3 regions of the Micromonospora reichwaldensis genome follow, and region 2 is predicted to be linked to each of the others. Evidence: predicted binding sites of a transcription regulator. Region 2 holds the regulator's gene; each other region holds the start of a gene.
What was found. Region 2 encodes HrcA, which represses chaperone genes, less so after heat shock. Its sites were predicted from a motif close to GGTTNGCACNCTCNNNNNGAGNGTGCNAACC; they were not measured.
Positions count from the first base shown of each region.

Region 1 (10,030 bases), on a different contig from region 2:
GAGCCGGTGGTCCTCCGGTGCCGGCCCGCCCGGCCTCCGGGGTCGTGGAACGCCGCGCAGAGTGAGGAAGTGCACCGTGGCAGAGGGCACCGTGAAGTGGTTCAACTCCGAAAAGGGCTACGGCTTCATCGCCGTCGACGGTGGGCAGGACGTCTTCGTCCACTTCTCGGCGATCGAGATGGACGGCTACAAGGCGTTGGACGACGGCCAGCGGGTCGAGTTCGAGATCGCCCAGGGCCAGAAGGGCCCCCAGGCCGAGCGCGTGCGCGTCATCGCCTGACGGGCGTCCCTCCCGCGTCCCCGCGCCGACCGACCTCCTGACCGCCGGTCGTGGGGCGTCGGCCGGGGGTGGGCGCCCGGTGGGCCGGGCGGTCGTCGGCCGGTTCGCTCCACGGGGGCGGGCTTCGGCGCGGTTGCGTCGGCAGGGGAGGATCGTGAGCCGTTCCAGCCATCGCTGAGGAGGGTTCATGTCCGACCAGCCACCCCAGGCCGCGCCGCCCCCGGGAGATCCCGATCCCTCCGCGACGCCACCCGTCGGCCCGGGCGGCGCTGCGCCGACAGGCCCGCAACAGCCGCAGGACTGGGTCTTCCCGCCCACCGGCGGGTACCCGGCCGGCTCCGGCCCGTACGGCGGGCAGCCGTGGTACCCCGGCGCCCCGGTCGCGTACCCCGGGCAGCCGGGCGCCCCGGTCGCCTATCCCGGGCAGCCGGTCCACGGGTGGTACCCGCCGGGGCACGGCCTCGACCCGGCCGACGTGCTCGTCACCCCGCCCGGCGCGGGCGTCAACGGCTGGTTCGGCCGGTGCGTCGGCGCGGTACGTCGGGGCTGGCGGCTGCTGCTGCCGATCCTGCTGCTCACCCAGGCGCTGCCGGCCCTGGTGGTGTCGATGCTCTCGCTGGTCGTCGACCCGAGCGCCAAGTGGGAGGAGTCGATGGCCGGCGACCCGGCCGCGCTGCCCGACACCTTCCTGACCGACACGGTCGTCCTGCTGTCCGTGGTGCTCGGCAGCGCCCTCGTCTTCGGCTTCGTGCAGAGCCTGGGCTGGGCGGCCGGCACCTGGGTGGTCACCCGGCAGGCGGCAGGTCAACCGGTGAGCGTGGGCGCCGCCCTCTCCTACGGGGTGCGCCGGGCGCTGGGCCTCTGGGGCTGGACCCTGCTGATGAGCGTCATCATCGGGCTCGGGGTCTGTCTCTGCGTGATCCCCGGCATCTACTTCGCCTTCGCGCTGAGCATGGCCGGCCCGGTCTACCTGTTCGAGCGGCAGCACCCGATCGGCCGTTCCTTCCGCATGTTCCACGACCGGCTCGGTCTGCTGCTCGGCCGGGTGGCGCTGGTGGCGGCGGCGGTGATCGTCGGCAGCGGGGCCGCCAGCATGGTGGAGGGCATCGGCACGCTGCCGTTCGGCACCACCCCGCTGGAATCGCCCGGCACGGCGGTCGGTGTGCTCGTGGTGACGCTGGTGGGCGCGGTGCTGGCCCTGCCGACCCACCTCGCCCAGCTGGTCGGCCTGGTCGTCACGTACGCCGAGCAGCGTGCCCACGAGGGGCCGGTGGACAGCGCCCGGCTGGCCGGTGAACTCGGCTGACCGGGGCGATCGTGCTTGCACTCGGCAGGGGAGAGTGCTAAACAAGTCATTGGCACTCGCATACCGTGAGTGCCAATGGTCGGGGCGGTAGGGCCACGGTCGTAGCGGCGTCCAGACGCGGCTGCGGCACATGGCCGGTCGTCGCGGGCTATCCGGCCCGGCCGAGGAGACGTCGTCGTCGCCAGGTGGCGACGTCCCAAGGTGCGTACACCAGGCGGCCCATCCGGGACACACACTCCGGGTGGCCCGTGAGTGTCCAGGAGGACAACGCCGTATGGCCAAGATGATCGCGTTCGACGAAGAGGCGCGCCGCGGCCTCGAGCGGGGCATGAACCAGCTCGCCGACGCCGTGAAGGTGACCCTCGGCCCCAAGGGCCGCAACGTCGTCCTCGAGAAGAAGTGGGGTGCCCCCACCATCACCAACGATGGTGTGAGCATCGCCAAGGAGATCGAGCTCGAGGACCCCTACGAGAAGATCGGCGCCGAGCTGGTCAAGGAGGTCGCGAAGAAGACCGACGACGTCGCCGGTGACGGCACGACGACGGCGACCGTCCTGGCCCAGGCCCTGGTCCGCGAGGGCCTGCGGAACGTGGCCGCCGGTGCCAACCCGATGGCCCTGAAGCGGGGCATCGAGGCCGCCGTGGCCAGCGTCTCGGAGGAGCTGCTCAAGCTCGCCAAGGACGTCGAGACCAAGGAGCAGATCGCCTCCACCGCCTCCATCTCCGCCGGTGACACCAGCGTCGGCGAGATCATCGCCGAGGCGATGGACAAGGTGGGCAAGGAAGGCGTCATCACCGTCGAGGAGAGCAACACCTTCGGGCTGGAGCTGGAGCTCACCGAGGGTATGCGCTTCGACAAGGGCTACATCTCGGCCTACTTCATGACCGACCCGGAGCGCATGGAGGCCGTCTTCGACGACCCCTACCTCCTGATCGTCAACAGCAAGATCTCGTCGGTGAAGGACCTGCTCCCGATCCTGGAGAAGGTCATGCAGTCGGGCAAGCCGCTGCTGATCATCTCCGAGGACATCGAGGGCGAGGCCCTGGCCACCCTGGTCGTCAACAAGGTCCGGGGCACCTTCAAGTCCGTCGCCGTCAAGGCGCCGGGCTTCGGTGACCGCCGCAAGGCCATGCTGGCCGACATCGCCATCCTCACCGGTGGCCAGGTCATCAGCGAGGAGGTCGGCCTCAAGCTGGACGCCGTCGGCCTCGACATGCTGGGCCGCGCCCGCAAGGTCGTGGTGACCAAGGACGAGACCACCATCGTCGACGGTGCCGGCGACGCCGAGCAGATCCAGGGCCGGGTCAACCAGATCCGGGCCGAGATCGAGAAGAGCGACTCCGACTACGACCGCGAGAAGCTGCAGGAGCGACTGGCCAAGCTGGCCGGCGGCGTCGCGGTGATCAAGGTCGGCGCGGCCACCGAGGTCGAGCTCAAGGAGCGCAAGCACCGCATCGAGGACGCCGTCCGCAACGCGAAGGCCGCCGTCGAGGAGGGCATCGTCCCGGGTGGTGGCGTCGCGCTGGTGCAGGCCGGCAAGACCGCCTTCGACAAGCTGGACCTGGTCGGCGACGAGGCGACCGGTGCGAACATCGTCAAGGTCGCGCTGGACGCCCCGCTGCGGCAGATCGCCGTCAACGCCGGCCTCGAGGGCGGCGTCGTGGTGGAGAAGGTCCGTAACCTGAACCCGGGTCACGGCCTCAACGCCGCCAACGGCGAGTACGTCGACCTGCTGGCCGCGGGCATCATCGACCCGGCCAAGGTGACCCGCTCGGCGCTGCAGAACGCCTCGTCGATCGCGGCGCTCTTCCTCACCACCGAGGCCGTCGTGGCGGACAAGCCGGAGAAGACCCCGGCCGCCCCGGCTGGTCCGGGTGGCGGGGACATGGACTTCTGAGTCCAGCTCCAACAACGCCGTGAGGGGCGGGCCGCGTCAGCGGTCCGCCCCTTGCGCCGTCACGTCGGCAGTGGCCGTTGGTTGCGTCTCTTCTGCGCCCGGTCGTACGGCTGCGGGATCTGCACCGGCTCGTCGACCAGCGTCACCGGCTCGTCGGCCGGCTCGTCGACGCCGGCCATCTCCGCCTGCTGCTCGGCGTCGCCGTAGTCGAGCCGGTCGAACGGCAACGGGCCGGGGCGTTCGTCGTCCGTGGTCATGGCTGCCTCCTCTACCGGAAACGGTAGGGCGCGACGATCACCAATGCGGGCGAATGACGTTATGAGGGTCTATATCCCCTTCGCCCCGTTGTCAGTCCCCGAGCGTCCTGCGGTACAGGAAGAAGACGCGCTCGATCCGGGCGCCCGCGCTGCCCGAGTAGAACGGGACCGGCCCGACCCAGCCGATCTGCGCCGCCGTCACGCCCGCCGCCCGCTGCTCGCGCAGGCAGCGGCGCAGCAGCACCCCGCCGATCCCCGAACCCTCGGCCGCCGGGGCGGTGCCCATCGGGCCGAACCAGCTCGGCCGCGACGACCCGTACGCGGCGAAGCCGAGCACCTCGCCGTCGCGCTCGGCCAGGTGGCAGCCCGCCCCCTCCCGGCCCACCGAGCCGGCCAGTTCGGCGTCCCAGGCCCCGCCGAAGGTGGCGCGGGCGAACTCCGCCAGCGCCGGCAGGTCACCCGCCTCGGCGCGCCGGACCGTGACGCCCTGCCCGGCCAGCCGCGCCTCCGCCGGCTCCGTCGGGCGCAGCGCGGGCGAGCCGTCGTACGACAGGTCGGCGGTCATGTTCCACGCCGTCCGGTCCTGCCAGTAGCCGAGCGCCAGCGCGGCGCAGACCGCCGGGGTGTAGCGCACGTCGATGCCGGGCCAGGCGTAGTGCGGCGGATTCCCGGCGAGCAGCACCTCTACCGCGCCGAGCTCGGCGAGTCGCGCCTCGGCGGTCGCCAGCAGGGCCCTCCCGACACCGCGCCGCCGCTCCTCCGGTGCCACCGCGACCAGGTCGACGTGACCACGGGCGTCGCCGTCGCCGGCGGCGAGGGAGCCGATGAGCACACCGACGAGGCGCCCCTGCCGGTGCGCGCCCCACACGAACACCGGGCGGTGGGCGGCGGCCCGCGCCCAGAGGGTGTCCACGACGGCCGGCGCCTCGGCTGCGTCCTCCGGCAGGTCCAGTGCCCGCCCGCAGAGCTCCACCACGGCGGGCCGCCGGTCGGGCCCCAGCTCGACGATCTTCAGGTCCATGGACGCCGACCCTAGGTCACCGGAGCGCTTCTGTTAAGAAGAGCCCCTGTCGGCGCCTGGGTCGGGGTCGGGGAGGGTCGGCGCGTCGGTGGGATAGAGGCCGGCGACGAACCCGTACACCTGGTCGCCGGATCGGGGGATCTGGGCGAAGCGGCGGGCCAGCGCCTGCACCTCGGCCCAGAACGCGCGTACCTCCTCGATCGGGATGCGGGCGTGCACGAGGGTGCAGCGCAGGTCGTCGGCGGCGTGGGCGGCGGCCGATTCGGCGACGGCCTCCGCGAGCCCGTTGACGGCGGTCGCGACCTGTCTGTCCTCGGGCCGGGTGAGCGCGCCGATGTAGAGCGTGCGGGCGACCCGCCCGTAGTACCGCTCGTCGATCGCCCGCACCCGCCGGGTCCGTACCACCCTGAGCAGGCCGGCGTCGACGAGCGCGGTCACGTGGTAGGCGACGCTGCTCTTCGGCCGGTCGACCGCCCGGGCCAGCTCGGTCACCGTGGCGGCCCGCTCCAGGAGCAGCTCCAGGAGGGTGGCGCGCAGGGGATCGGCCAGCGCGCGAAGCTGCGCGGGCGCGGTGACCACGAGCAGCTCGTCGAGGTCGTAGTCCGGGATCCGCTCATTGCTCGACATTTCTCGACCGTTCTAGAATCATGGATCATTCGATCGTTGTCGTCTGTTGACAGGAGTGTAGAGATGGCCGACGTGGTCCTGTTCCACCATCTGCGCGGGCTCACCGACGGGCTGCGCGAGTTCGCCGAACAGTTGCGGGCGGGCGGGCACACCGTGCACACCCCCGACCTGTTCGACGGTGAACGCCCGGCGACCCTCGACGAGGGCTTCGCGCTCACGAAGAGCATCGGGCGCGAGGTGCTGCGCGAGCGCGCCGACCGGGCCGTGGCCGAGCTGCCCGACGGGCTGGTCCACGCGGGCTTCTCCTGGGGCGCCGCCACCGCCCAACGGCTCGCCCAGACCCGGCCCGGCGCGCGTGGCGCGCTGCTCTACGAATCCTGCCTGCCCGTCACCGGCGAATGGGCCGTCGGCCCCTGGCCCGCCGGGGTCCCGGTGCAGATCCACGGCATGGACGCCGACCCGTTCTTCGCCCTGGAGGGCGACATCGAAGCCGCCCGCGAGCTGGTCGGCATCGTCGGCCCCGACCTCGGCGAGCTGTTCGTCTACCCGGGCGACCAGCACCTGTTCACCGACAGCACGCTGCCGTCGTACGACGCGGAGGCCACGACACTGGTGCTGCGGCGCTCGCGGGAGTTCCTCGACCGGCTGGGGTGAACCGGCGCTCCGCCCCTCAGCCCCGTGCCGCCCGCACCGCCGCGTACGCGTCGACCAGGCCGGCGCCGGTGATGTTCCGGTCGCCCCCGCAGGTCTGCGTCCGGGCGGCGTACGTGGCCACGGCCGGGGTCGCGGTGTCCCGGAGGATCTGCCGGGTGCGGGGCAGGTCGCCGACCAGCGCCGGGTTGGCCGACCACATCAGCGCCACCACGCCGGCCACCTGCGGCGTCGCCATCGAGGTGCCGCTCAGGACGGCGTACCCGCCGCCCGGCATCGCCGACAGCACCTCGTCGCCCGGCGCGACCACGTCCGGCTTGGCCGCCCCCGGCACCGGTCCCCGCGACGAGAACAGGGTGACCTTGCGCTGCCGGTCCACCGCGCCGACGGTCAGCACGTCCGCGTACGGGGCGGGCGGGTCGTCGATCGAGCGGCAGTACGGCCCGGTGTTGCCGGCCGCTGCCACCACCATGACGCCGGCGGCGTCCAGGGCGGCGGTGGCCGGCCCGAGCACGCCCGGGTCGCAGCCCTCGAGCGCCGGGCAGCCCCACGAGTTGGTGAGGATGTCCGGCGCGCGTGCCGGGCGCCCGTCGGTGAACGGGTCCCCGCCCGCCGGGAAGGGCGCCAGCATGAACTGGAGGCAGTCCAGGTAGTACGCGGGGTTGCCGAGGTTGCGGTCCAGGTTGACGCAGCCGGCCCACCGGGCGCCCGGGGCGACCCCGATGCCGCCCCGGCCCACCGCGCTGCCCGCCGTGTGGGTGCCGTGCCCGCCCTGGTCGGTCGGCGCCCGGGTGCCGTTCCACGGGTCGTGCCAGGAGTCGTCGCCGCCCCGGAAGCCGCCCGCCAGCGCGGGGTGCCCGCCGTCCACGCCCGAGTCCGAGCTGCCGACCACGATCCCGGAGCCGTCCACCCCGAGCTGGGACCAGACCCGGTCCGCACCGAGCATCCGGACGTTCCACTCGGGGCCGGTGGGCGCGGGCGCGGTGCCGCGACTGCGGCCGGCCGGCGCGGGCAGCGGTCGCACCCGCTGGCTGACCAGCACCCGGGCGACCTCCGGACGGCGCGACAGCCAGGCCCGCACCGCCGGCCCGCCGTCGACCTCGACGGCGTTGACGAGGTAGTAGGGGGTGTGGTCGAGCCGCAGCCGGCGCAGGTCCCGGCGCAGGTCGGCCTGGGTCCGCTCGGCGGTCGTGACCAGCCGCCGGTGGACCTCGGCGACCCGGGCGTCCCGGCCGGCCCGACCGGTCGTCGCCGGGACGCCGGCGAGGTCGGCCTGCTCGCGGAGCACCACGAACAGCCGCTCGCCGTGCAGGCCGGGCTGGCCCACGCCGACGGCCACCCCGCCGACCGCGACCAGCAGGACGCCGACGGTCACCCCGGCGACCCGCCGGCTCGGCCGCCGGCCCCAGCCCAGCAGCACCCCGTACGTCACGGCGAGGACGGCCGCGACGGCGAGCCCGGCGCCGGCGGCGGCGGCCACCCAGAACGGCACGTCGCGGGTGCTGGCCAGGAGGAGGGTGATCTCCTCGGGGTCGGTGAAGGCCAGCGGGCCGAGCACGCCGAGCCCCACCAGCCAACGGGTCGCGGGCCGCAGAGCGCCCGTCCCCGGTCGCCCGGCCGGGAGCGGTCCGGAGGGGCCGGCCGGAGCGGCACCCGGGGAGCCGACGGAGGCGGCGCCCGGCGGGCCGGCCGGGGCCGGGCGGCGGGCCGCCGCGTGCAGGGCCGCCAGCGCGAAGCCGGCCGGCGGCAGGGTCAGCAACAGGGGAAGCTGGGCTCCGGACTGGCCGACCCCGGCGGCGAGCAGCAGCAGCGTGACCCCGGCGACCAGGCCGCCGACCAGCACCAACCGGGCCGGCCGGGGCGGTTCACCGACGGTGAAGCGGGACCAGAAGGCGTCGTCCAGCAGCGCCCCGGCCAGCACGCCCAGCGCGGCGGCGGCGACCCCGGCGAGCACCGTCTCCAGCAGCCCACCGAGGGCGCCCAGCCAGACCCAGGGCAGCAGCAGCGCCAGCCCGCCGGCCACCCCGAGCAGCGTGACGCCCGACGCGGGCGCCCGGCGCGGGGCGGCCGACGCGGGCACCCGGGGGGTCGCGCCCGCCGCGCGGCGGGCCAGCGCCCGCAGGACGAGGGCGGCCAGGGCGGCCGTGGCGGCCAGCGCGGCGAGATACGCCTCGTGGTGCACCGGCGGCATCGCCCGGAGCAGCCCCAGCGCGCCGAGCGCGAGCGCCGTCGCCAACCAGGTCCGGCCGGTGGTGCGGACCGCCGCCGAGCGGGGCAGCAGGGCCAGCGTCAGCGCGGGCGCCCCGACCAGCAGCACGGTGAACAGCACCGTCGCCGGCCAGAGCCAGACCACGCGGTCCAGCCCGGAGGCCAGCAGGACCTGGTCGGCCAGCCAGCCGCCGAGCTGGCCGACGACGACGAGCCCGACCGTCCAGCAGCCGGTCACCGCCGCCGCCACCACCGCCCAGGGGCTCGGCGGGCCCGGCGTGGCCAAGGGCCTCGGAACGGGTTGACCAGCGGGGAACGGGGGGCCGACCTCCATCCTGCGACAGTACGGCGCGGACGGGCTGTCCCGCCGGGTGGCGGCGGCGGTTACCGTGGACGGGTGCGTGACCCCAACGTGTCCCGAACGACGGCCGGCCAGCTCTCCCCCGAGCGCCGGGCCGCCGACCTGCGCCGCCTGCGCGCCGAACGCTTCGACGTGCTGGTCATCGGCGGTGGCGCGACCGGGGCGGGTGCCGCCCTGGACGCCGCCTCGCGGGGGCTGAAGGTGGCCCTGGTGGAGGCGCGCGACTACGCCGCCGGCACCTCCAGCCGCTCCAGCAAGCTCATCCACGGGGGCCTGCGCTACCTGGAGCAGTTGGAGTTCCACCTGGTGCACGAGGCGCTCACCGAGCGCGGGCTGCTCGCCACCCGGCTGGCCCCGCACCTGGTCCGGCCGGTGCCCATCCTGGTCCCGCTGCCCGACGGGCGGGGCGTACGCGGCCTGCCGGCCCGGGTGTTGCGCCGCTCCTACTACGGCGCCGGCGTCGCGGCGTACGACGCCTTCGCCGGGGTCTTCGGCGGCGGGCGCGGCATGCCGCTGCACCGGCACCTGACCCGCGAGGGCGCCCGCCGCGTCTTCCCGAGCCTGCGTGCGGACGCGGTGGCCGGCGCGATCCGCTACTACGACGGGCAGGTCGACGACGCGCGGCTGGTGGTGACCCTGGCCCGCACGGCGGCCAGCCTCGGCGCGACCGTGGTGAACAGCACCCGGGCGGTCGGGCTCATCCGGCAGGCCCGCGAGGTCACCGGCGTCCGGGTCCGCGACCTGGAGGCACCGCCCGGCTCCCCCGACGCCGAGTTCGAGGTACGCGCCCGCACCGTCATCGCCGCCACCGGCGTGTGGAGCGACGACATGTCGCGGATGCTGAACGACGTCGGGCTGCGCCCCGGCATCCGCGTCCGGGCCTCCAAGGGCGTGCACCTGGTGGTGCCCCGCTCGGCGATCACCGGCGAGGCCGGGCTGATCCTGCGTACGGCCACCAGCGTGCTCTTCGTCATACCGTGGGGCGGGCACTGGATCATCGGCACCACCGACACCGACTGGCGGCTGGACCGCTCCCACCCGGCGGCCTCCGCCCGGGACATCGCATACCTGCTGGAGCAGGTCAACACGGTGCTCGACCGGCCGCTGACGACGGCCGACATCGAGGGCGTCTACGCCGGGCTGCGGCCGCTGCTGGCCGGCGAGGCCGACTCCACCTCCAAGCTGTCCCGCGAGCACGCCGTCTTCGAGCCGATGCTCGGTCTGCTGCTGGTCGCCGGCGGCAAGTACACGACGTACCGGGTGATGGCCTCCGACGTGGTCGACCGGGCCGCCCACCGGCTCGGCGCCGTACGCCCCTCCCGCACCGCCGACCTGCCGCTGCTCGGCGCCGACGGCTACCCGGCGACGTGGCGGGACCGGGCGGACCTCGCCCGCCGGCACGGGATGCCGGTCGGGGTGGTC
Region 1 covers NZ_JAVRFL010000011.1:109,237-119,266, forward strand. Annotated here, with positions in the region: gene RM555_RS11665 (cold-shock protein) at 77-280, shown strand; gene RM555_RS11670 (DUF3824 domain-containing protein) at 468-1,586, shown strand; gene groL (chaperonin GroEL) at 1,861-3,483, shown strand; gene RM555_RS11680 (hypothetical protein) at 3,543-3,740, opposite strand; gene RM555_RS11685 (GNAT family N-acetyltransferase) at 3,832-4,761, opposite strand; gene RM555_RS11690 (helix-turn-helix domain-containing protein) at 4,795-5,388, opposite strand; gene RM555_RS11695 (dienelactone hydrolase family protein) at 5,452-6,042, shown strand; gene RM555_RS11700 (S8 family serine peptidase) at 6,059-8,581, opposite strand; gene RM555_RS11705 (glycerol-3-phosphate dehydrogenase/oxidase) at 8,660-10,030, shown strand, end outside.
Region 1: groL (chaperonin GroEL) is a predicted target of HrcA. The motif match lies at 1,634-1,664, and genes of this name have one in related genera.

Region 2 (10,030 bases):
TACTGGACCGGGGCCGACTGGTGGGGCCTCGGCCCGGGGGCGCACAGCCACGTCGGCGGCGTGCGCTGGTGGAACGTCAAGCACCCCACGACTTACGCGAAGCGGCTGGCGGCGGGCGGCTCGCCCGGCCTGGCCCGCGAGGTGCTCACGGCCGACGAGGCGCACATGGAGGACGTCATGCTCCGGCTGCGCCTCGCCTCCGGGCTGCCCCTGGACGCCCTCGACGACGCCGGTCGGGCCGGCGCCGCGCGGGCCCTCGCGGACGGGCTGCTGGCCGCCGACGAGCACGCGGCCGGCCGGGCCGTGCTGACCCTGCGGGGCCGGCTGCTCGCCGACGCGGTCGTCCGCGACCTGCTGCCCTGAACCGCGTGCCGGGGCCGGCCGGGGGAGCGGCCGACCCGGGTCACTTGGTGAAGGCGTAGGTCATCGGGTAGCGGTAGAGCACGCCCTCGTTGGCCTTGAGCCCGGCGACGATGCCGAAGATCAGCGGCACCAGCCAGACGAGCATGGGGAGGAAGAACAGCACCCCGCAGGTGATCAGCGTGACCACCCAGCTCAGGACCCCGACGATCGTCCAGGTGAGCTGGAAGTTCAGCGCCGCGACGGCGTGCGCCCGGGCGGCCGGCGACTGCTGCCCCCGGACCATCAGCGCGATGAGCGGCGCCAGCCAGCCGAGCAGGCCGCCGCCGACGATCACGCCGGCCGCGCCGCCGAAGTGGGCGATCAGTGCCCAGTTCTTGTCGTCGTTGCTGGCGTAGCCGCCCGTCGGCGGTCCGTAGCCGCCACCGGCCGGATAGCCGGCCCCCGGCGCTCCGTAGCCGCCGGGCGGTCCGTAGCCGCCGGGCGGTGGGTAGTCGCCGGGCGGTCCGTAGCCGCCGGGCGGTGGGTAGTCGCCGGGCGGAGGGTAGCCGCCCGACGGCGGCTGGTCACCGGTGGGCGGCGGATAGCCACCGGGTGGAGGATGGCTGCCCGGGCCCGGTGCCCCGGACAGTGGTGCGGTGGGGTCGCCGGAGCCGGCGGGGCCGGGAACCCCCGACGGGGCGGTCGGGTCCGGCGGGAAGCCGGGGTCCCCCGCTCCGGGAGGGCGAGGTGGTTCAGTCATGAAGGTCACGGTAGGGGCAGCCGGCAAGGCGGCACCAGCGCGACACCGGCCGGGACGCCCGGAACACCGGCCCCACGGGGGCGTCGGGCGGGCCCGCGCGGTCGCCGATCGGACTGATCACCCCAGGTCGATCATCGCGCGGGCGGCCCCGCCGACGTAGACTGGCACTCGCTACAGTCGAGTGCCAGCAGCCCGCCCCGGCCCCCCGCGTGCCGGGGCCGACGTGCGACAGGAGGTGGGGAGGATGGGTCTCGACGACCGCAAGCTCGCCGTGCTGCGCGCGATCGTCGAGGACTACGTCGCCACGCAGGAGCCCGTCGGCAGCAAGGCGCTGGTCGAGCGGCACCAGCTGGGGGTCTCACCGGCGACCGTCCGCAACGACATGGCCGTGCTGGAGGAGGAGGGCTACATCCGCCAGCCGCACACCAGTGCCGGCCGGGTGCCCACCGACCGGGGCTACCGGCTCTTCGTGGACCGGCTGTCCCGGGTGAAGCCGCTCAGCCCGGCCGAGCGCCGGGCGATCGAGCGTTTCCTGGTCGGCGCCGTCGACCTCGACGACGTGGTGCACCGCACCGTCCGGCTGCTGGCGCAACTCACCCGGCAGGTCGCGGTCGTGCAGTACCCGAGCCTGGCCCGTTCCTCGGTGCGCCACCTGGAGCTGGTGCCGATCTCCACCACCCGGCTGATGCTGGTCATGATCGCCGACACCGGCCGGGTCGAGCAGCGGCTGGTCGAGCTGCCCGCGCCGATCCCCGCCGACGACGTCACGGACCTGCGCCGGCTGGTCAACGAGAAGCTGGTCGGCACCCGGCTGTCGGAGACCCCGCCGCTGGTGCAGGCGCTGGTCGAGGAGTCGGTGCCGCACCTGCGCCCGGCCATGACCACCCTCTCCACCGTGCTGCTTGAGACGCTGATCGAGCGGCACGAGGAGCGGATCGCGCTGGCCGGGACGGCCAACCTCACCCGCGGCGGCCTGCTCGACTTCCAGGGCTCCCTGCGCCCCATCCTGGAGGCGCTGGAGGAGGAGGTCGTCATGCTCAAGCTCATCGGCGAGGCGGAGCCGAGCACGACGCGGGTGCTGATCGGCGACGAGAACGAGATCGACAACCTGCGCGCCGCCTCGGTGGTCAGCACCGGCTACGGGCCGGGCGCGACCAGCGTCGGCGGCCTCGGCGTGCTGGGGCCGACCCGGATGGACTACCCCGGCACCATCGCCACGGTGCGGGCCGTGGCACGCTACGTGGGCGAGCTGCTGGCCCAGAACTGACCAGTCAGGGCCGACGGCCGGCTCCGGCCGCCGACCGGCGCAACGCGAGACGAACATGAGGACACGGAACGCAGTGGCCAGGGACTACTACGGCATTCTCGGCGTGAGCCGGGAAGCCTCCGACGACGAGATCAAGCGCGCCTACCGCAAGTTGGCGCGGCAGTTCCATCCGGACGTGAATCCGGATCCGGAGGCCCAGGAGAAGTTCAAGGACATCAACGCCGCGTACGAGGTCCTCTCGGACGACCGGAAACGGCAGATCGTCGACCTGGGCGGTGACCCGCTCGCCCCCGGCGGCGGGGGTGCGGGTGGCCCGGGCGGCCCCGGCGGCGCCGGGCCGTTCGTCGGCTTCCAGGACATCATGGACGCGTTCTTCGGCGGCGCGGCGGGCGGTTCGCGGGGCCCGCGACCGCGGACCCGGCCCGGCGCCGACGCGATCCTGCGGTTGGAGCTGGACCTGCACGAGACCGCGTTCGGCGTCGAGGCGCCGATCACCGTCGACACCGCCGTGCTCTGCACCACCTGCTCCGGCGCCGGCACGGCGGCCGGCACCCACCTGGCCACCTGTGAGGCGTGCGCCGGCCGGGGCGAGGTGCAGTCCGTGCAGCGCACCTTCCTCGGCCAGGTGGTCTCCGCCCGGCCGTGCACGGTCTGCCAGGGCTACGGCACCACGATCCCGCACCCGTGCCCGACCTGCGCCGGCGACGGCCGCGTCCGCACCCGGCGTTCGCTGACCGTCAAGATCCCGGCCGGTGTCGAGGACGGCATGCGCATCCGCCTCGCCCAGCAGGGCGAGGTCGGCCCGGGCGGCGGCACGGCCGGCGACCTCTACGTGGAGATCCACGAGCGGCCGCACGACGTCTACTCCCGCAAGGGCGACGACCTGCACTGCCGCGTCACGGTGCCGATGACCGCGGCGGCCCTCGGCACCCGGCTGACCATCAAGACGCTGGACAGCGAGGAGACGGTCGACGTCAAGGCCGGCACCCAGCCGGGCAGCAACCTGCGGCTGCGCGCCCGGGGTGTGCCGCACCTGCGCGGCACCGGCCGGGGTGACCTCTACGTCCACCTCGACGTGCGCACCCCCACCAAGCTCGACGCCGACCAGGAGAAGATGCTGCGCGACTTCGCCAAGACCCGGGGCGAGGAGGTCGCCGAGCTCACCAAGCAGGGCGGCTTCTTCTCCCGGATGCGCGACGCCTTCAACGGCCACGCCTGAGCGGCCTGACCGCCCCGGCGTCCGCCGGGGCGGCTAGCCTGATCGTCGTGTCCGCGCCGCTGTTCCTGGTCGAGTCGCTGCCCACCGCCGACCAGCTCACCCTGGGCGGCCCCGAGGGGCACCACGCCGCCACGGTGCAACGACTGCGCGTCGGCGAGGAACTCCTGCTCGCCGACGGCCGGGGCGGCACCGCGTCCGCGGTGGTCACGGCCGTCGGCCGGGGCACCCTCGACCTCGAGGTCACCTCCAGGGGGTACGTCGACGCGTCCGTCCCCCGGCTCGTCGTGGTGCAGGGCATCGCCAAGGGCGACCGGGGCGAGCTGGCCGTGCAGGCGATGACCGAGGTCGGGGTGGACGAGATCGTGCCCTGGGCGGCGTCCCGCTCGGTGACCCAGTGGCGCGGCGACCGGGGCGCCCGGGCCCGGGAGAAGTGGGTGGCGACGGCCCGGGAGGCGGCGAAGCAGGCCCGCCGGTCGTGGCTGCCGGTGGTGGCCGGCGCCCCCGACGAGTCCACCGCGACGGTGGCCCGCCGGATCGCGGGCGCCGCCGCGACGTTCGTCCTGCACGAGGAGGCGCGGGAGCGGCTGACCACCGTCGAGCTGCCCGCCGCCGGTGAGATCGTGCTGGTCGTCGGCCCGGAGGGCGGCATCGCCCCGGCCGAGCTGACCGCCTTCACCGAGGCCGGCGCCCGGCCGGTGCGGCTGGGGCCCTCGGTGCTGCGTACGTCCACCGCCGGGGTGGCTGCCCTCAGTGTCCTGGCCACCCGCCTCGGCCACTGGTGACCGTCGGTACGCCGCAGCCGCATCGGGAGTGCCGGCCCATCTCCTCCGAATCTGGTGCTCTCATTCCCGCTCACAGGGCCGCTCTCGGCGGCAACGCGAACACCTAGCGGGCTTAGCGTCGCAGCACCGCTATCGCGCCAGAGCTGCCGTGTATCCCGATGGTCGGCGGAGGCGTCACGCCCTCGTGCTGCGGTCCGACGAGTTCCCGGCCGAGCAGACGGACCAGAGCCGGCACCCGGTAGCGCCCCGGCGCGACGCTGCTGATCAGACTCGCGTCCACCAGTCGCTCCAACGCCTCCCACGCCTGGTGAGCCGAGAGGGACAACCGGTAGGCCACCGTGTCGGGAACGACCTCCGTCTCCGGAAGGTAGCCGAGCAGGCGGAGTACCTGCACCGCGACTGCTCCGTCGATGTCCTGAGCCACGGTCTGAAGGCTGACCGAGAGGCTCGCCCGCAGGTCCAGGTGGTCGACACGGAGCTCGTCAAGCCGTTGCTCCGCCCGTCCGAGCCGCTCGGCGATCACCCGGACCGGCCAGTGGGGACGGGCGCGTAGCCGGGCTGCCGCAATCCAGAGTGCCAGCGGCAGGTGGTCGCAGAGCGCGGCCACGGCGCGGAGAGCGTCCGGCTCGGCGCCGACTCGTTCGGCACCGAGCAGGCGGGTGAGCATGGCCTCCGCCGCCGGTGGGGGCAAAGGCTGTACGGAGTGGGTCCAGCAGAACCCGATGGTGCTCAGGCTCGCCCGCGAGGTGAGCACCAGGGCCGTTCCCGCGTTGGCCGGTATCAGGCTGCGGATCTGCGACGCCACGGCGACGTTGTCCAGGACGATGAGAACCCGCCGGCCGGCCAGGGCCGCGTGCAGGGTGACGGCGGCCTGGCGGACGTCGTCGGCCTGCACACAGCCCGGCACGCCGAGCGCCTCGGCCAGCCGTCGTACGACCTCCAGGTCTGTCAACGGCTCCGCCCCAGGGTGCGCCCCGCGAAGATCGACATAGACCTGCCCGTCGGGGAAGCGGGACGCGACCTCGTGGGCGACTCGGACCACGAGAGTGGATTTGCCGACGCCTGCGCTTCCGGTGACGACCGTGACCGACGACGGTACGACACGTGCGGCGAGATGCCGCAGGTCGTCGTCGCGGCCGACGAGTTCCTGGACGGGAGGCAGCAGGTGCGGCGCTGAAGCCGAGGCGAGCGGGGCGGCGGTGAGCCAGGCCGGGGCCCTCCCGTGTCCGGAGCCCTCCGCCGCGACGGCGAGGCGCCGGCGGGCTCGCAACCAGAGCGTGCTGTCCTGTCCGCAGGCGCGTACGAACGAGTCGATGAAGTCCTCCCGAGGGAGGGCGTTGCGGGCCAGGACGGCTCCCAGCGTGCTACGGGGCAGCCCGTGTGCTTCCTGCCTGCTCCGGCTCTCGATTTCCCGGTACGTCAGTCCGGCCCACGCGCGCAGCTGCCGCAGCAGAGAGATGTACTCGGGCGCTGATCGGGCGTGGCAGGGCGTGGGTGCCGCTTGGTTCCTGCTCATGGATCCCCCGTATGTGCTTCCGGTCCAGGTCCGGCCCGTGGTGCGGGCGCGGTGCACGGGGGTTCCGACCGTCGCTACGACGGCAACTGACACAAAAACGACATAAGAGTCATTAGCGACAATGACAAAGATACCCGTCTATCCCCGTGTGATCCGAGGCTAACGCGACACCCCTGTGCCGTCAAGGCGCGGCTACGTTCAGTCACCGTCGGTCTGCCGGAGTCGCTTGACAGGGCTTCACGGTACCTGCACTCTTTCACTATTCCAATAGTGAAGGGGGGCGGAGTTGATCGAGTTCCATCTGGATCGTGGATCTGGGGTCTCCACCTATTTGCAACTCGTCCACCAGGTAAAACATGCTCTTCGGCTGGGGGTTCTTCAACCCGGCGACAAGCTTCCCACCGCCAAGGAGGTGGTGGCGCAGTTGGCAATCAACCCCAACACGGTGCTCAAGGCGTACCGAGAACTCGAGCGGGAGGGCCTCGCCATCGGCCGCCCGGGGCAGGGCACGTTCGTCCGTCGGTCGCTGCGGACCGCCGACGCGGGTGAGCAGGCCCGACTCGCCGCCCAGCTGTCCGCCTGGGTCGGCCAGGCCCGCCGCGCCGGCCTGGACCAGGAGGACGTGGAGGCGCTGTTCGCGTCGGTGTTGATGGATTCGTTTCGGAGGTCGGCGTGAGGACGAGTGAGGATGCGGTGGTCGTGAACATGCCAGGACTGGGCAGGTCTCCGGAGGAGCATCCGGCCCATGCGCGACGGGAGGGCAATGCGCTGGAGGCGACCGGGCTCGGCAAGCAGTACCGCCGTACCTGGGCGCTGCGCGAGTGTTCGGTGGCCGTACCGGCCGGTCGGGTCGCGGCGCTGGTCGGCCCCAACGGAGCGGGCAAGACGACGTTCCTCCACATGATCGTCGGATTGCTGCAACCCACTCGGGGGTCGGTCCGCGTCTTCGGCACGACGGTGGGACGCGACGGCGCCGCGCTGTCCCGGATCGCGTTCCTGGCCCAGGAGAAGCCCCTCTACGATGGGTTCACCGTCGCGGAGATGATGCGGTTCGGTCGGGTGATGAATCCGAACTGGGACGACGACCTGGCCCGCGGCAGGCTCGACGAGTTGAGGATCCCGCTCGACCGGCGGGTGGCGAGGCTCTCCGGCGGCCAGCAGACCCAGGTGGCGCTTACCCTGGCGATCGCCAAGCGGCCCGACCTGCTGGTGCTGGACGAACCGCTCGCCGACCTGGACCCCCTGGCCCGACACGACGTGACGAGCAGCCTGATGGCCGCCGTGGCGGAGACGGGCATGACCGTCCTGCTCTCCTCGCACGTGGTGCCCGACCTCGAGGGCACCTGCGATTGGTTGGTCGTTCTCAACGGCGGCCGTGTGCAGGTCAGCGGGGACATCGACGACCTGCTCTCCGAGCACCGGCTCCTGACCGGTCCGGCGGACAGCGCCGAGGCGGTGGCCGCCCAGCTGCCCGTCGTCGCCCGTAGCAGCACCGGCCGGCAGGCCACGATGCTGGTCCGCGGCGCCGGTGCCGTTCCGGACCAGCGGTGGACCGAACGTCCCCTGTCCCTCGAGGACCTCGTCCTGACCTACCTGCGTGACCCCGACGCCGCAGCGCTGCCCCGCCCCAACATCGTCCGGGCGAACTGAGAAGGAGAGCAAGATGGTCTGGCTGACCTACCGTCAGCACCGCGCCCAGCTGCTGGTCACGTTCGGGGCACTGATTCTGCTCGGCGGGATACTCCTGGTCTCCGCCCTCGAAGCCACCTCGTGGGCGGCAGGCCACGCTCCCGACGGTTGCCCGGGATCGTCGCCGGTGTGTCACGACTTCAACCGCGGGATGTTCGACCGTTACAACGCCGTCTACCAGGTCTTCGGCTACCTGCCCTTGGTGGGACCGGCACTGATCGGTGCGTTCTGGGGTGCGCCCCTCGTGGCCCGGGAGATGGAGCGCGGCACGTTCCGCATGGCCTGGACCCAGTCCGTGACGACGCTACGCTGGATCCTCGCCAAGCTCGGCCTGCTCTGCGTGGCCGTCGTGGTCGCCGGGGCAGCCCTGGCGGTGATGGTCGGTCGGTGGAACGTGGTGTTCGAGGGTGCCTTCCCTGACTCCTCCTTCACCAACCCCGGCAAGTTCAACATCGTCGGCCTCGCGCCTGCCGCGTGGTGGCTCTTCGCATTCGCAGTCGGCGCCGCCACCAGCGCCATCCTGCGCCGCACCGTGCCGGCCATGGCGGTCACCGTGGCGGTGATCGCCGTTGCCATCCCTGCGGTCATCGTCAGTCACGACCTCTACGCCAAGCCGGACCGGCAGGTCGGCGTCAGCCGGGACGCTCTCATCGCCAACGGGGACGTCATCGTCGCCGAGATGTGGGTGGCCCCGGACGGCCGGGTGGCGGACGGCTCGCTGTCCAGCGTGTGCCCACCCGCCGCCGGCGTCGACCCGTCGTCGAGTCGGGCCGAACTCGCCGAACAAGACTGCCTGCTCGCCAAGGGATACCAGGCGGCCTTCGACGTCCATCCGGCCAGCCGATTCTGGTTGTTCCAGTCGCTCCAGGCCCTCCTGCTGGTCGGCGGCGCCGTCGCCCTGCTCGTCGTCACGGTGCGCCGGACGCTCCGGCTGCACTGATCGTGAGCCACGCTGACCCATTCGGTACCGGACAGAACGGGACGCGCCAAGACGACCCTAAAGCATCGACACCATCCATTCCGCATTGCAGACTCGTAAACGTCCAGATAGGACGACGGATCCCGATCCGAAAAAATGAGGAGGCGGAATGCCGGTGACTTCGGTCGCTGCGCGCTTGGCCAGCAATGGTCTGCAGCAGCACATGTACGCCGAGCCCACGGTCGTCGCGGAGGCGTGCAGCCCCAAGGGTGCCCGGTGCGTCTGGGACAGCGACTGCTGCAACGCCGCTGGCTACGACACCATCTGCGAGTGGTACGAGTGCATCTGGATCGTCGAGTGATCGTGACCCTTCAATAGGTCACGAGAGGTCTGGAATCGCCGGGTGGCTGTCATCTGCGTGACGGCCACCCGGCGGCCCGGGCCGTTGATTCAGAACTCGGGGAGACGGTGTCGGATTGCTTCGAATATGGAAAGCGGCATCGGCGGCGAAGGCATTCTTGCAGACCGCCAGAGCCGGAAACGGAATGTACGAGCTTCCCGAATGGCCAGGCGTGCTGGACGGCCGGCGCAGCGACCGGGACCTGGCCCCCCTGGTCGCGAGGTTGCGGCTGGTGCAGAGACTCACGGTGGGCTTCCTCGATCCGCTCGAGGACGCCCTCTATCTCACCGTCGCGCTGCGACTGCTGGGATTCCACGCCACCTTCCACCTCGGCCGTGAGTTGGCCCCGCTGGCCCCACCGGCCGGCGTCTACGCCTGGGTCGAATGCGGCACCCGGGTGGTGAGCACTTCTCTGCCCGTGCTCGAGGACTACGTACGGGTCCATGCCGCGCCATGTGAGGTGCCAGGATGATCAACCTCGTCGAAGTCCCCGCTGACGGGAACCCCGTCATGGCCGAGCCGGCTTCGCGACCACTTCCCTCCGGCGTCCGCGTCGAACACGGCGCGGGGTCCTTCACGCTGCGGCGGGAGGCGCCGTGCCGACGCCCCCTGTACTACCGCCTCGACTTCGGTCGCCTCGAGTGGAGCGACGACCTGTCCGACTTCGTCGTCGACGGCGAACGGCCGGTGCCGGATCCGGGCCTGTTGCTCACTCTGATCCAGGGCGGATCACCGGCGCCGGACGGCAGCCCGCTCGACGGCGTGCGACGGCTCACCGTCGGTACCCAGTTGCGCGTCACGAGGGACGGCATCTCCCTCACCCGGCGGGCAACTCCGCCGATCGCGCGTCCCACCGGCCTGCTCGACGCCGTCACCGCCGCGCTACCGGGCAGTGGCCGGTATGCGATCGCCTACAGCGGCGGTCTCGGCTCGGCCTTTCTCGCCGCGACCGCCGTCGCTGCCGGCCACCGGCCGGTGCTCGTGCACGCCGATCTCGGCTGGGATGCGGGCAGCCCGCTCCCCGACATTCCCGGGCTGGCCGTGGAGCGCGTCCGCGTGGATCCCGACGAACTGCTCGGCCACCACGGAAACCTCGACGGCCTCACGCCGCCGGTGCCGGATGTCGACGTCCCACA
Region 2 covers NZ_JAVRFL010000032.1:53,539-63,568, forward strand. Annotated here, with positions in the region: gene hemW (radical SAM family heme chaperone HemW) at 1-363, shown strand, start outside; gene RM555_RS23660 (DUF4870 domain-containing protein) at 404-1,102, opposite strand; gene hrcA (heat-inducible transcriptional repressor HrcA) at 1,347-2,369, shown strand; gene dnaJ (molecular chaperone DnaJ) at 2,443-3,588, shown strand; gene RM555_RS23675 (16S rRNA (uracil(1498)-N(3))-methyltransferase) at 3,636-4,370, shown strand; gene RM555_RS23680 (NB-ARC domain-containing protein) at 4,483-5,886, opposite strand; gene RM555_RS23685 (GntR family transcriptional regulator) at 6,173-6,562, shown strand; gene RM555_RS23690 (ABC transporter ATP-binding protein) at 6,592-7,536, shown strand; gene RM555_RS23695 (ABC transporter permease subunit) at 7,550-8,515, shown strand; gene RM555_RS23700 (hypothetical protein) at 8,670-8,855, shown strand; gene RM555_RS23705 (hypothetical protein) at 9,127-9,366, shown strand; gene RM555_RS23710 (hypothetical protein) at 9,363-10,030, shown strand, end outside.

Region 3 (10,030 bases), on a different contig from region 2:
CGAAGGTGAGGAAGCCCTTGCGCATCAGCAGGGTCCTTTCGGGGGTGGGGGATGATGTTGGTTTGTTGTGTCCGGCAACGTATTCCGGTTCGCGCCGTGGGCACAAGAGCGCCGAGGTGGCGAGTTTGTTGTCGGCAGTAACAATTCAGCAACGTCCCTGACACCCGGCCGTCGCCCACCGGGGAGCGCTCTCTCCCGGCCGAGGGGAGCGGCGCAGCTCAGCGGGCCGACAGCGGGGCCGTGACCGCCCCGGTGAGGGCGACGAGATCCTGCGGGGCGAGCTGGAGCTGGAGCCCGCGCCGGCCCGCCGAGACGTAGACGGTGGGATGGTCGAGCGCCGACGAGTCGAGCACCGTGGTCAGCCGCCGGCGCTGGCCGAGCGGGCTGATCCCGCCGCGCACGTAGCCGGTGGCCCGTTCGGCGACCGCCCGGTCCGCCATGGCGGCCCGCTTGCCGCCGACCGCCGCGGCGAGCGCCTTGAGGTCCAGCTCGCCGGTGACCGGCACGACCGCCACCGTCAGCGTGCCGTCGACCTCGGCGACCAGCGACTTGAAGACCCGCTCCGGCGGCACCCCCAGGGCCGCCGCGACCAGCGCACCGTAGTGGGGCGCGTCCGGGGAGACGTCGTACGGATGGGTGCTGTGGGCGATCTTCCGCTTGGTCAGCAGCGCGGTCGCCGGAGTGCCCTGTCCCGCCATGACGGTCAAGCTAACCCGACCCCGTACGACCCGCGAGCCGAAAAGGCCGGACGCCCCCGCGCTACCCGACCGGCCGGCAGACCAGTACCGTCGGCGCCCCGGCGACCCGCGTCAGCACCAGGCTGGCCGCCTCGTCCCCGGCCAGCCGCAGGTCCCGGCGGAGCTTCTCCGGCTCCAGTGCGGACCCCCGCTTGAGGATCTCCACCCGGCCGACCCGGCGCTCCCGCAGCAGCGCCCGCAGCCGCTTGAGCGAGAACGGCAGCACGTCGGTGACCTCCAGGCAGCGGGCGAACGGCGTCGGCGTCGGCGCGTCCGCGTAGAGGTAGGCGATGCTCGGGTCCGCCAGCGTCGCGCCCAGCGTCTCGGCCAGCTCCGCGACCAGGTGGGCGCGGACCACCGCCGGATCCGGGTCGTACAGGAAGCGGCGCGCCGGGCCGACCGGTGCTTCGGCGTCCCCGGAGCCCGTCACCTGATGGCAGGGGACCCTTCCTCTACCGGAAGCGTTAACAGGGGGCCCTTCCTTACCGCGCAGCAGGGTGGCGCGGCGGGGGACCTGCGCCAGTTCGCCGCACCACAGGGCCGCCTCGACCAGGTCGCCGTCGACGCTCACCCACTCCGCCTCGGCGCCCGCCGGGACCAGCGCGTGGTCGATGCCGGGCGCCACCTTCACGACGGTGTGCGGCACCCGCTCGGCCAGCCCGACGACGAAGTCCCAGGGCGGCGAGTAGGCGTTCGGGTCGAAGATCCGCCGCCCGGTGCCCGCCTTCCGGCGCGCCGGGTCGCAGAACACCCCGTCGACCCGGTCCACGTCGAACGCCGTGGCGTCGCCGCACTCCACCGTGAACAGCTCGGCCAGCCCGGCCGCCTCGGCGTTCGCGGCGGCCATCGCGGCGGTCAGCGGGTCGGCCTCCACGCCGTACACCCGGATGCCGGCGCGGGCGGCGGCGAGCGCGTCCGCGCCGAGGCCGCAGCCGAGGTCGGCGAGCGTGCGCACCCCGGCGGCCCGCAGCCGCTCGGCCCGCCGTGCCGCGACGACGCCCCGCGTGGCCTGCTCCAGCCCGGCCCGGGTGAGGAACATCCCCGCCGCCGCCGGCCCGAACTTGCCGACCGCCCGGCGGCGCAGCTCGGCCTGGGTGAGGGCGGCCGACGCCAGGTCGGCCGGCAGCCCCGTCGAGCGGAGCGCGGCCGCCGCGGTCAGCGGATCGCCGCCGGCCACCCGCGCGGCGGCGGCGAGCGCGGCCGACCCCTCGGGCGTACGCAGGGCGGCGAACTGGTCGAGATCCACCCGGTCATTGTGGTCGGCGGACCCGACGCGCCGGCCGGCGGGTTGGCACTCTCCTTGACGGAGTGCTAGCCGAGGAATAACCTGCGATTAGCACTCTCACCCCGAGGGTGCCAGCTTCCGGGCCCCATGGTCCGGCTGCTGAACGCCAGGCGGACCGGCACCCGCGACGACGGCCCCGCCCGGTGGCATGTGGCAGATTGACGCTGGTCGGCATGCCGGCCGGTAACGAAACCAAGTACCCGGGAGGGTATGCCCGTGACTACCGCGACCAAGGTTGCGATCAAGCCGCTCGAGGACCGCATCGTGGTCCAGGCGAACGAGGCCGAGACCACCACCGCCTCCGGCATCGTGATCCCCGACACCGCCAAGGAGAAGCCGCAGGAGGGCACCGTCCTCGCTGTCGGCCCGGGCCGGATCGACGACAAGGGCAACCGCGTGCCGGTCGACGTGAAGGTCGGCGACACCGTCCTCTACTCGAAGTACGGCGGCACCGAGGTCAAGTACGCCGGCGAGGAGTACCTGGTGCTCTCCGCCCGCGACGTCCTCGCGGTCATCGAGAAGTAAGCAACCGATCAGTGTCGTCGCCCCGGTCCGGCTCGCCGGGCCGGGGCGACGTCGCTTCGAAGGGACATTCATGGCGAAGATCCTGAGCTTCTCGGACGACGCCCGGCACCTGCTCGAGCACGGTGTCAACGCCCTCGCGGACGCGGTCAAGGTCACCCTCGGCCCGCGCGGGCGCAACGTCGTCCTGGACAAGAAGTTCGGTGTGCCCACGATCACCAACGACGGCGTGACCATCGCCAAGGAGATCGAGCTCACCAACCCCTACGAGAACCTCGGTGCGCAGCTGGTCAAGGAGGTGGCGACCAAGACCAACGACGTCGCCGGCGACGGGACCACCACCGCCACCGTGCTGGCCCAGGCGATGGTCCGCGAGGGCCTGCGCAACGTCACGGCCGGCGCCAACCCGGCCGGCCTCAAGCGGGGCATCGACGCGGCAGCCGCCAAGGTCTCCGAGGCGCTGCTCGGCCGCGCGGTCGAGGTCGCCGACAAGAAGTCGATCGCGCACGTCGCGACGATCTCCGCGCAGGACGCCACGATCGGCGAGCTGATCGCCGAGGCGATGGAGAGGGTCGGCCGCGACGGTGTCATCACCGTCGAGGAAGGCTCCGCCCTGCACACCGAGCTGGACGTGACCGAGGGTCTCCAGTTCGACAAGGGCTTCATCTCGCCCAACTTCGTCACCGACATGGAGTCGCAGGAGTCGGTCCTGGAGGACCCGTACATCCTGATCACGACCCAGAAGATCTCGGCGATCGAGGAGCTGCTGCCGCTGCTGGAGAAGGTCCTCCAGAACAGCAAGCCGCTGCTGATCATCGCCGAGGACGTCGACGGCCAGGCGCTGTCGACGCTGGTGGTCAACTCGATCCGCAAGACCCTGAAGGTCTGCGCGGTCAAGGCCCCCGGCTTCGGTGACCGGCGCAAGGCGATGCTCCAGGACATGGCGATCCTCACCGGCGCCGAGCTGGTCGCGCCCGAGCTGGGCTACAAGCTCGACCAGGTGGGCCTGGAGGTGCTCGGCACCGCCCGGCGCGTGGTGGTCGACAAGGAGAACACGACGGTCGTCGACGGCGGCGGCAAGTCGAGCGAGGTCGCCGACCGGGTCGCGCAGATCCGCAAGGAGATCGAGGCCTCGGACTCCGACTGGGACCGGGAGAAGCTCGCCGAGCGGCTGGCCAAGCTGTCCGGCGGCATCGCGGTCATCAAGGTCGGCGCCGCGACCGAGGTCGAGATGAAGGAGCGCAAGCACCGCATCGAGGACGCGATCGCCGCGACCAAGGCCGCGGTCGAGGAGGGCACCGTCCCCGGCGGCGGCGCCGCCCTGGTGCAGATCCTGCCGGCGCTCGACGACGACCTCGGCTTCACCGGGGACGAGAAGGTCGGCGTCTCGATCGTGCGCAAGTCGCTGGTCGAGCCGCTGCGCTGGATCGCCCAGAACGCCGGCCACGACGGCTACGTCGTGGTGCAGAAGGTCGCCGGCAAGGAGTGGGGCCACGGCCTCGACGCCGCCACCGGCGAGTACGTCGACCTGGCGAAGTCCGGCATCGTCGACCCGGTGAAGGTGACCCGCAACGCGGTCACCAACGCGGCGTCGATCGCCGGCCTGCTGCTCACCACGGAGAGCCTCGTGGTGGAGAAGCCGGAGAAGGCCGAGCCGGCCGCCGCCGGTGGGCACGGCCACAGCCACGGCCACGGCCACCAGCACGGCCCGGGCTTCTGACCCTCGCCGTACGCCCGGTCGGGGCGCACCGTCCGTGTGACGGTGCGCCCCGACGCCTTTCGGCGGGCCGGGGGCGTGACCATCGGCCGGCCGGTGCGTCGCCAACCACGGGTGGGAACGCCGCGACGCCGCGTCCCCGGGCGGGGACGCGGCGTCGGTGTGGTCTCGAGGAGGTCGCCGGCTCAGGCGATCTTGCGCTGGGCGGGGACGGTCGACCGGTGCGGCTGGCCCAGGCGGGCCTCCAGCCGGGCCACGTCGACCCGGCTCTGGCGGCGGTCGGCCAGGTCCTCCCAGCCGACGGCGAGCAGCCGCAGCCGCTCCGACTCGCTGAAGCCGCCCCAGACGCCGTACGGCTCGCGCACGGCGAGGGCGTGGGCGGCGCACTCGGCCCGCACCGGGCAGGCGCGGCAGACGGCCTTCGCGCCGGACTCCCGGCGCAGGCGGGACGAGCCACGCTCGCCGTCCGGGTGGAAGAACTGCGCGCTGTCCCGGCCCCGGCAGGCACCGAGCCGCTGCCAGTCCCAGAGGTCGACGATGGGTCCGGGCAGTCTGCGTACGTTCGACATCAGCACCCCTCCTCCCGCGCGGCACCGCGCAGATCCTGGTGAATCGGCGTCCGGGCGACGGTCCGCGCAGGCGCGCCGTTTCCGGCCTGGGACCTCCGTACCCGGGCCGTCGCCGGCTCACACGCCTGTGATCGAAAACTTCCGGCAACTGGCGGCATATGCCCCACTTGTCGGAAAAGTTCGTTGGATTGCCCGAACCCCCTCGCGACCCGACCCGGTCATGGTCTGCTCTTGGACGGAGAGGAGACCACTGTGCGTACGGTTCTCGTGTGCGTTCGGACGCCGCTCGCGGCGCAACATCTCGCGTCCGCGGCGGCACGGCTCGGGCTGTCCGCCGTGGTGCGGACGGCGGTCTCCGATCCCGAGGTGATGCTGCGGCTGGCCGAGCGCCCCGCCGACGTGGTGCTCGCGGACACGGCCCTCACCCGGCCGGACAGCGCGGGCTTCGTCCGGCGGGTGCTCGCCCGCGCGCCGCAGGCCTCCGTGCTGCTGCTCGGCACGGAGGAGTCGGAGGCCGCCGCGGCCACCATCAGCGCGGGTGCCCGGGGCCTCATCCAGGGCGTCGACCAGGACCTGACCAGCGCGGTGGCCAAGGCCCTGCTGCTGCTCTCCTCGCCCGGCCGGGCAGCCCGACGCCCGGCCACCGACCCGGCCCGGGACACCGCGGCGGTCGGCGGTCCCGCCCGTACCGGCCCGGCCGGCCGGCCGCCGGCCGAACCGGGATCCAGCTGGCAGGCGACGGCCCCCGACGGCCCGGGCGGCACCCCGACGGTGGTGCCGGCGCAGCGCGGCGACGACCCGGCCGAGCCCGCCGACGAGCCGGCCGAGGCCACGCCCCCCGGGCGGCGGTCCGGGCCCGGCCCGCGCGGCGGCCGGTCCCAGGTCGGGCTGACCGAACGCGAACTCCAGGTGCTGCTGGGCATGGCGGAGGGCAAGAGCAACGCCGAGATCGGCCGGGAGCTGTTCGTCTCGGAGGACACCGTGAAGACCCACGCGCGGCGGCTGTTCCGCAAGCTCGGCGCGCGGGACCGCGCGCACGCGGTGGCGGCCGGTTTCCGCGCCGGCCTGGTGGCCTGAACCAGCGGTACGGCCGCCCAGGACGCCTCGGGGCGCGGAGCGGGGGCCGGGACGCCTCGGCGCGCGGAGCCGGGCGGGTGGCCCGGGCCCCGCCGGTGCGGCCCCGGCCCGCCTCAGCGTTCGGCGTCGGGCTCCTCGTCGGCGCCCTCGGTCAGGGTGTCGTGCACCCCGTCGGCGTAGCCACGGGCGTAGTCCCAGGTGACGTAGTGGTCCGGGTCGGGGTCGTAGGCCGGCTCGTGCACCCGGGGACGCCCCGAGCTGAGCAGGTGGCGCAGGTTGCCCCGCAGCAGGTCCCAGTCGAAGTAGTGCGGCTCCCGGCAGTCCTCGCACTCGATGACCAACCCGCGCACCCCGATCGGCGCCAGAAGCGCCTGGTAGATCTCCAGGTCGGCGAGATCCTCCAGCACGTCCTGTCGCTCGACGTCGGTCAGCGGGTCGAGCGGGGCGTCGTCGCCCGGATCGTGCAGGCCGGCGGCCGGATCAGCCGGGTCGCCGTTGAAGGGGTCGATGGGCTCGTCGTGCACCCCCTCACCGTAGACCCAACGCCGGGGCCGCGTCCGCCCCCGCCGCCGGTGACCTGGGCTGCCACCGCCCGGGAACGGCCCGTGCCGGTGGGTACGATGGGACGACGCGCCCGTCACCCGGCGTGTGCCGGTGCCCGCCCGCGCCACCTCGCTGAAGCCCGTCCGAGCAGCTCAGGGGAGCAATCGTGGAATTTTCGCCCAGCACCGATCTACCGGCCGGCGCCGACAGCGGCGAGCTGGGCGGCCACCTGCCGGAGCTGCCCGCCGGCTCCGCCCGGGTGGTTCCGCTCGGGTTGACCTTCGACGACGTGCTGCTCCAGCCGGGCGAGTCGGACGTGGTGCCGAGCCGGGTCAACACGGTGACGAAGCTGACCCGCAACATCAGCCTGAGCATCCCGCTGCTCTCCAGCGCGATGGACACGGTGACCGAGGCCCGGATGGCGATCGCCATGGCCCGCCAGGGCGGCATCGGCGTGCTGCACCGCAACCTCTCCCTGGAGGACCAGGCGCTCCAGGTCGACCTGGTGAAGCGCTCCGAGTCCGGCATGATCACCAACCCGGTGACCGCCAGCCCCGACGACACCCTGCGCGACGTCGACGCCCTCTGCGGGCGCTACCGCATCTCCGGCGTGCCCGTCGTGGACGGCGAGGGCCAGCTCGTCGGCATCGTCACCAACCGCGACATGCGGTTCGTCTCCGACCCGGCCACCCCGGTCCACCAGATCATGACCCGCACCCCGCTGGTCACCGCCCCGGTCGGGGTGCGCAAGGAGGACGCGCTCGACCTGCTGCGCCAGCACAAGGTCGAGAAGCTGCCGATCGTCGACGACTCGGGCCGGCTGCGCGGCCTGATCACGGTCAAGGACTTCACCAAGAGCGAGCAGTACCCGAACGCCACCAAGGACGACGCCGGCCGGCTGCGGGTCGCCGCCGCCGTCGGGGTGGGCGACGACGCCTACAAGCGGGCGCGGGCGCTGGTGGACGCGGGCGTCGACGTGCTGATCGTGGACACCGCGCACGGCCACCAGCGGGCGGTGCTGGAGATGGTCGCCCAGCTCAAGAAGGACGTCACCATCGACATCGTCGGCGGCAACGTCGCCACCTACGCCGGCGCCCGGGCGCTGGTCGAGGCGGGCGCCGACGGCGTGAAGGTCGGCGTCGGGCCGGGCGCGATCTGCACCACCCGGATCGTCGCCGGGGTGGGCGTACCGCAGATCACCGCGATCATGGAGGCCGCGCGGGCCGCGCGGCCGGCCGGCGTCCCGGTCATCGGCGACGGCGGCATTCAATACTCGGGCGACATCGCCAAGGCGCTCGTCGCGGGCGCCGACACGGTGATGCTCGGCAGCCTGCTGGCCGGCTGCGAGGAGAGCCCCGGCGAGCTGATCTTCATCAACGGCAAGCAGTACAAGGCCTACCGGGGCATGGGCTCGCTCGGCGCGATGCAGTCCCGGGGCCAGGGCAAGTCCTACTCCAAGGACCGCTACTTCCAGCAGGACGTGCTCGCCGAGGACAAGCTGGTCCCCGAGGGCGTGGAGGGCCAGGTGCCCTACCGGGGCCCGCTGTCCGCGGTCGCCCACCAGCTCACCGGTGGGCTGCGCGCGGCGATGGGGTACGTCGGCGCGGAGAGCATCCCCGAGCTGCACCGCCGCGGTCAGCTCATCCGGATCACGGCGGCGGGGCTCAAGGAGAGCCACCCGCACGACATCCAGATGACGGTCGAGGCGCCCAACTACCACTCCCGCTGACCATCCCCCCTGCGACAACTGGAGTCCCCCATGCGTGACGTGGTCGAGATCGGGCTGGGCAAGACCGCGCAGCGCGGTTACCACCTGGACGACATCGCCATCGTGCCGAGCCGCCGGACCCGGGACGTCGACGACGTCTCCACCGCCTGGCAGCTCGACGCGTACCAGTTCGGCATCCCCTGCGTCGGGCACCCGTCGGACGCGACGATGAGCCCGGCCTCCGCCGTCCGGCTCGGCCAGCTCGGCGGCCTCGGCGTGCTCAACGTCGAGGGCCTGTGGACCCGCTACGAGAACCCGACCAAGGTCCTGGAGGAGCTGTCCGGGCTCGACGAGGACGCCCGCGCCACCAAGCGGCTCCAGGAGGTCTACGCGGAGCCGATCCGCCCCGACCTGATCGCCGAGCGGGTCCGCGAGCTGCGCGCCGGCGGCGGCACCGTGGCGGTGCGGGTCTCGCCGCAGCACACCCTGGCGCTGGCCCCGGTGATCCTCGACGCCGGCGTCGACATCCTCGTCATCCAGGGCACCATCGTCTCCGCCGAGCACGTCTCGACCACCGACGAGCCGCTGAACCTCAAGGAGTTCATCGCCGACCTGGACCTCCCGGTCGTCGTCGGCGGCTGCACCGACTACAAGACCGCGCTGCACCTGATGCGTACGGGGGCGGCCGGCGTCATCGTCGGCATCGGCGGCGACGAGTGGTCCACCACCGAGTCGGTGCTGGGCATCCGGGTGCCGATGGCGACCGCGATCGCCGACGCGGCGGCGGCCCGCCGGGACTACCTCGACGAGACCGGCGGCCGGTACGTGCACCTGATCGCCGACGGCGACATCCAGACCTCGGGCGACATCGCCAAGGCCCTCGGCTGCGGCGCCGACGCGGTGATGCTCGGCGAGCCGCTGTCGCTCTGCGCCGAGGCGCCGGCCGGTGGCGCCTGGTGGCACTCCGCCGCCAGCCACCCGTCGCTGCCCCGGGGCGCGTTCGAGACCGCCGGCGACCCGCTCGGCTCGATGGAGCAGCTGCTCTTCGGGCCGGCCGACGAGCCGGACGGCCAGCTCAACCTCTTCGGTGGTCTGCGCCGCGCGATGGCCAAGTGCGGCTACCGCGACCTGAAGGAGTTCCAGAAGGTCGGCCTGGTCCTCGACCGCTGACCTGCGCAAGCAGCACCACCCGCACCGGCCGCGCCGATAGGCTCGGCCGGTGCGTCGTACCCGCCCCCGGATCCGCCCCGCGCTCGCCGTCGCCGTCGTCGCGGCCCTGGTGTTCGCGGCCTGCACCGACGGCGGCGACGAGCGGGGCGGCTTCCGGCCCGGGGCGGTCGACCTCGGCGACCCGTACGTCCCGGGGGCCGGCAACGGCGGCTACGACGTCGCGGGCTACCGGCTCGCGGTCCGCTACGACCCGGCAACCGACCGGCTCTCCGGGCGGGCCGCGCTGACGGCCACCGCGACCAGCGGGCTGTCCCGGTTCAACCTGGACCTCGCCGGGCTGGACGTGTCGCGGGTGGCCGTCGACGGCCGGCCGGCCGGGTCCGCCCGCGACGGCGGCGAGCTGGTGGTCACCCCGCGCGACGGCCTTTCCCGGGGCGCCCGGTTCGTCGTCGAGGTGGACTACTCCGGCGTGCCGGCGGCCAAGGCCGACGGGCAGCTCGGCAGCGGCGGCTTCCTGCACACCGCCGACGGGGCGATCGCCCTCGGCCAACCCTGGTCGGCGGCCACCTGGTTCCCGGTCAACGACCACCCGTCCGACAAGGCCACCTACGACATCGAGGTGACCGTCCCGGACGGGCTGGCCGCGCTGAGCAACGGGGTGCCGGGGGAGCGGACCAGCGCCGCCGGCTGGACCACCTGGCG
Region 3 covers NZ_JAVRFL010000005.1:101,025-111,054, reverse strand. Annotated here, with positions in the region: gene RM555_RS05715 (sugar ABC transporter substrate-binding protein) at 1-25, opposite strand, end outside; gene ybaK (Cys-tRNA(Pro) deacylase) at 219-698, opposite strand; gene RM555_RS05705 (THUMP-like domain-containing protein) at 760-1,983, opposite strand; gene groES (co-chaperone GroES) at 2,233-2,547, shown strand; gene groL (chaperonin GroEL) at 2,618-4,264, shown strand; gene RM555_RS05690 (WhiB family transcriptional regulator) at 4,447-4,830, opposite strand; gene RM555_RS05685 (helix-turn-helix transcriptional regulator) at 5,083-5,907, shown strand; gene RM555_RS05680 (DUF5319 domain-containing protein) at 6,021-6,431, opposite strand; gene guaB (IMP dehydrogenase) at 6,617-8,179, shown strand; gene RM555_RS05670 (GuaB3 family IMP dehydrogenase-related protein) at 8,210-9,328, shown strand; gene RM555_RS05665 (M1 family metallopeptidase) at 9,378-10,030, shown strand, end outside.
Region 3: groES (co-chaperone GroES) is a predicted target of HrcA. The motif match lies at 2,069-2,099, and genes of this name have one in related genera.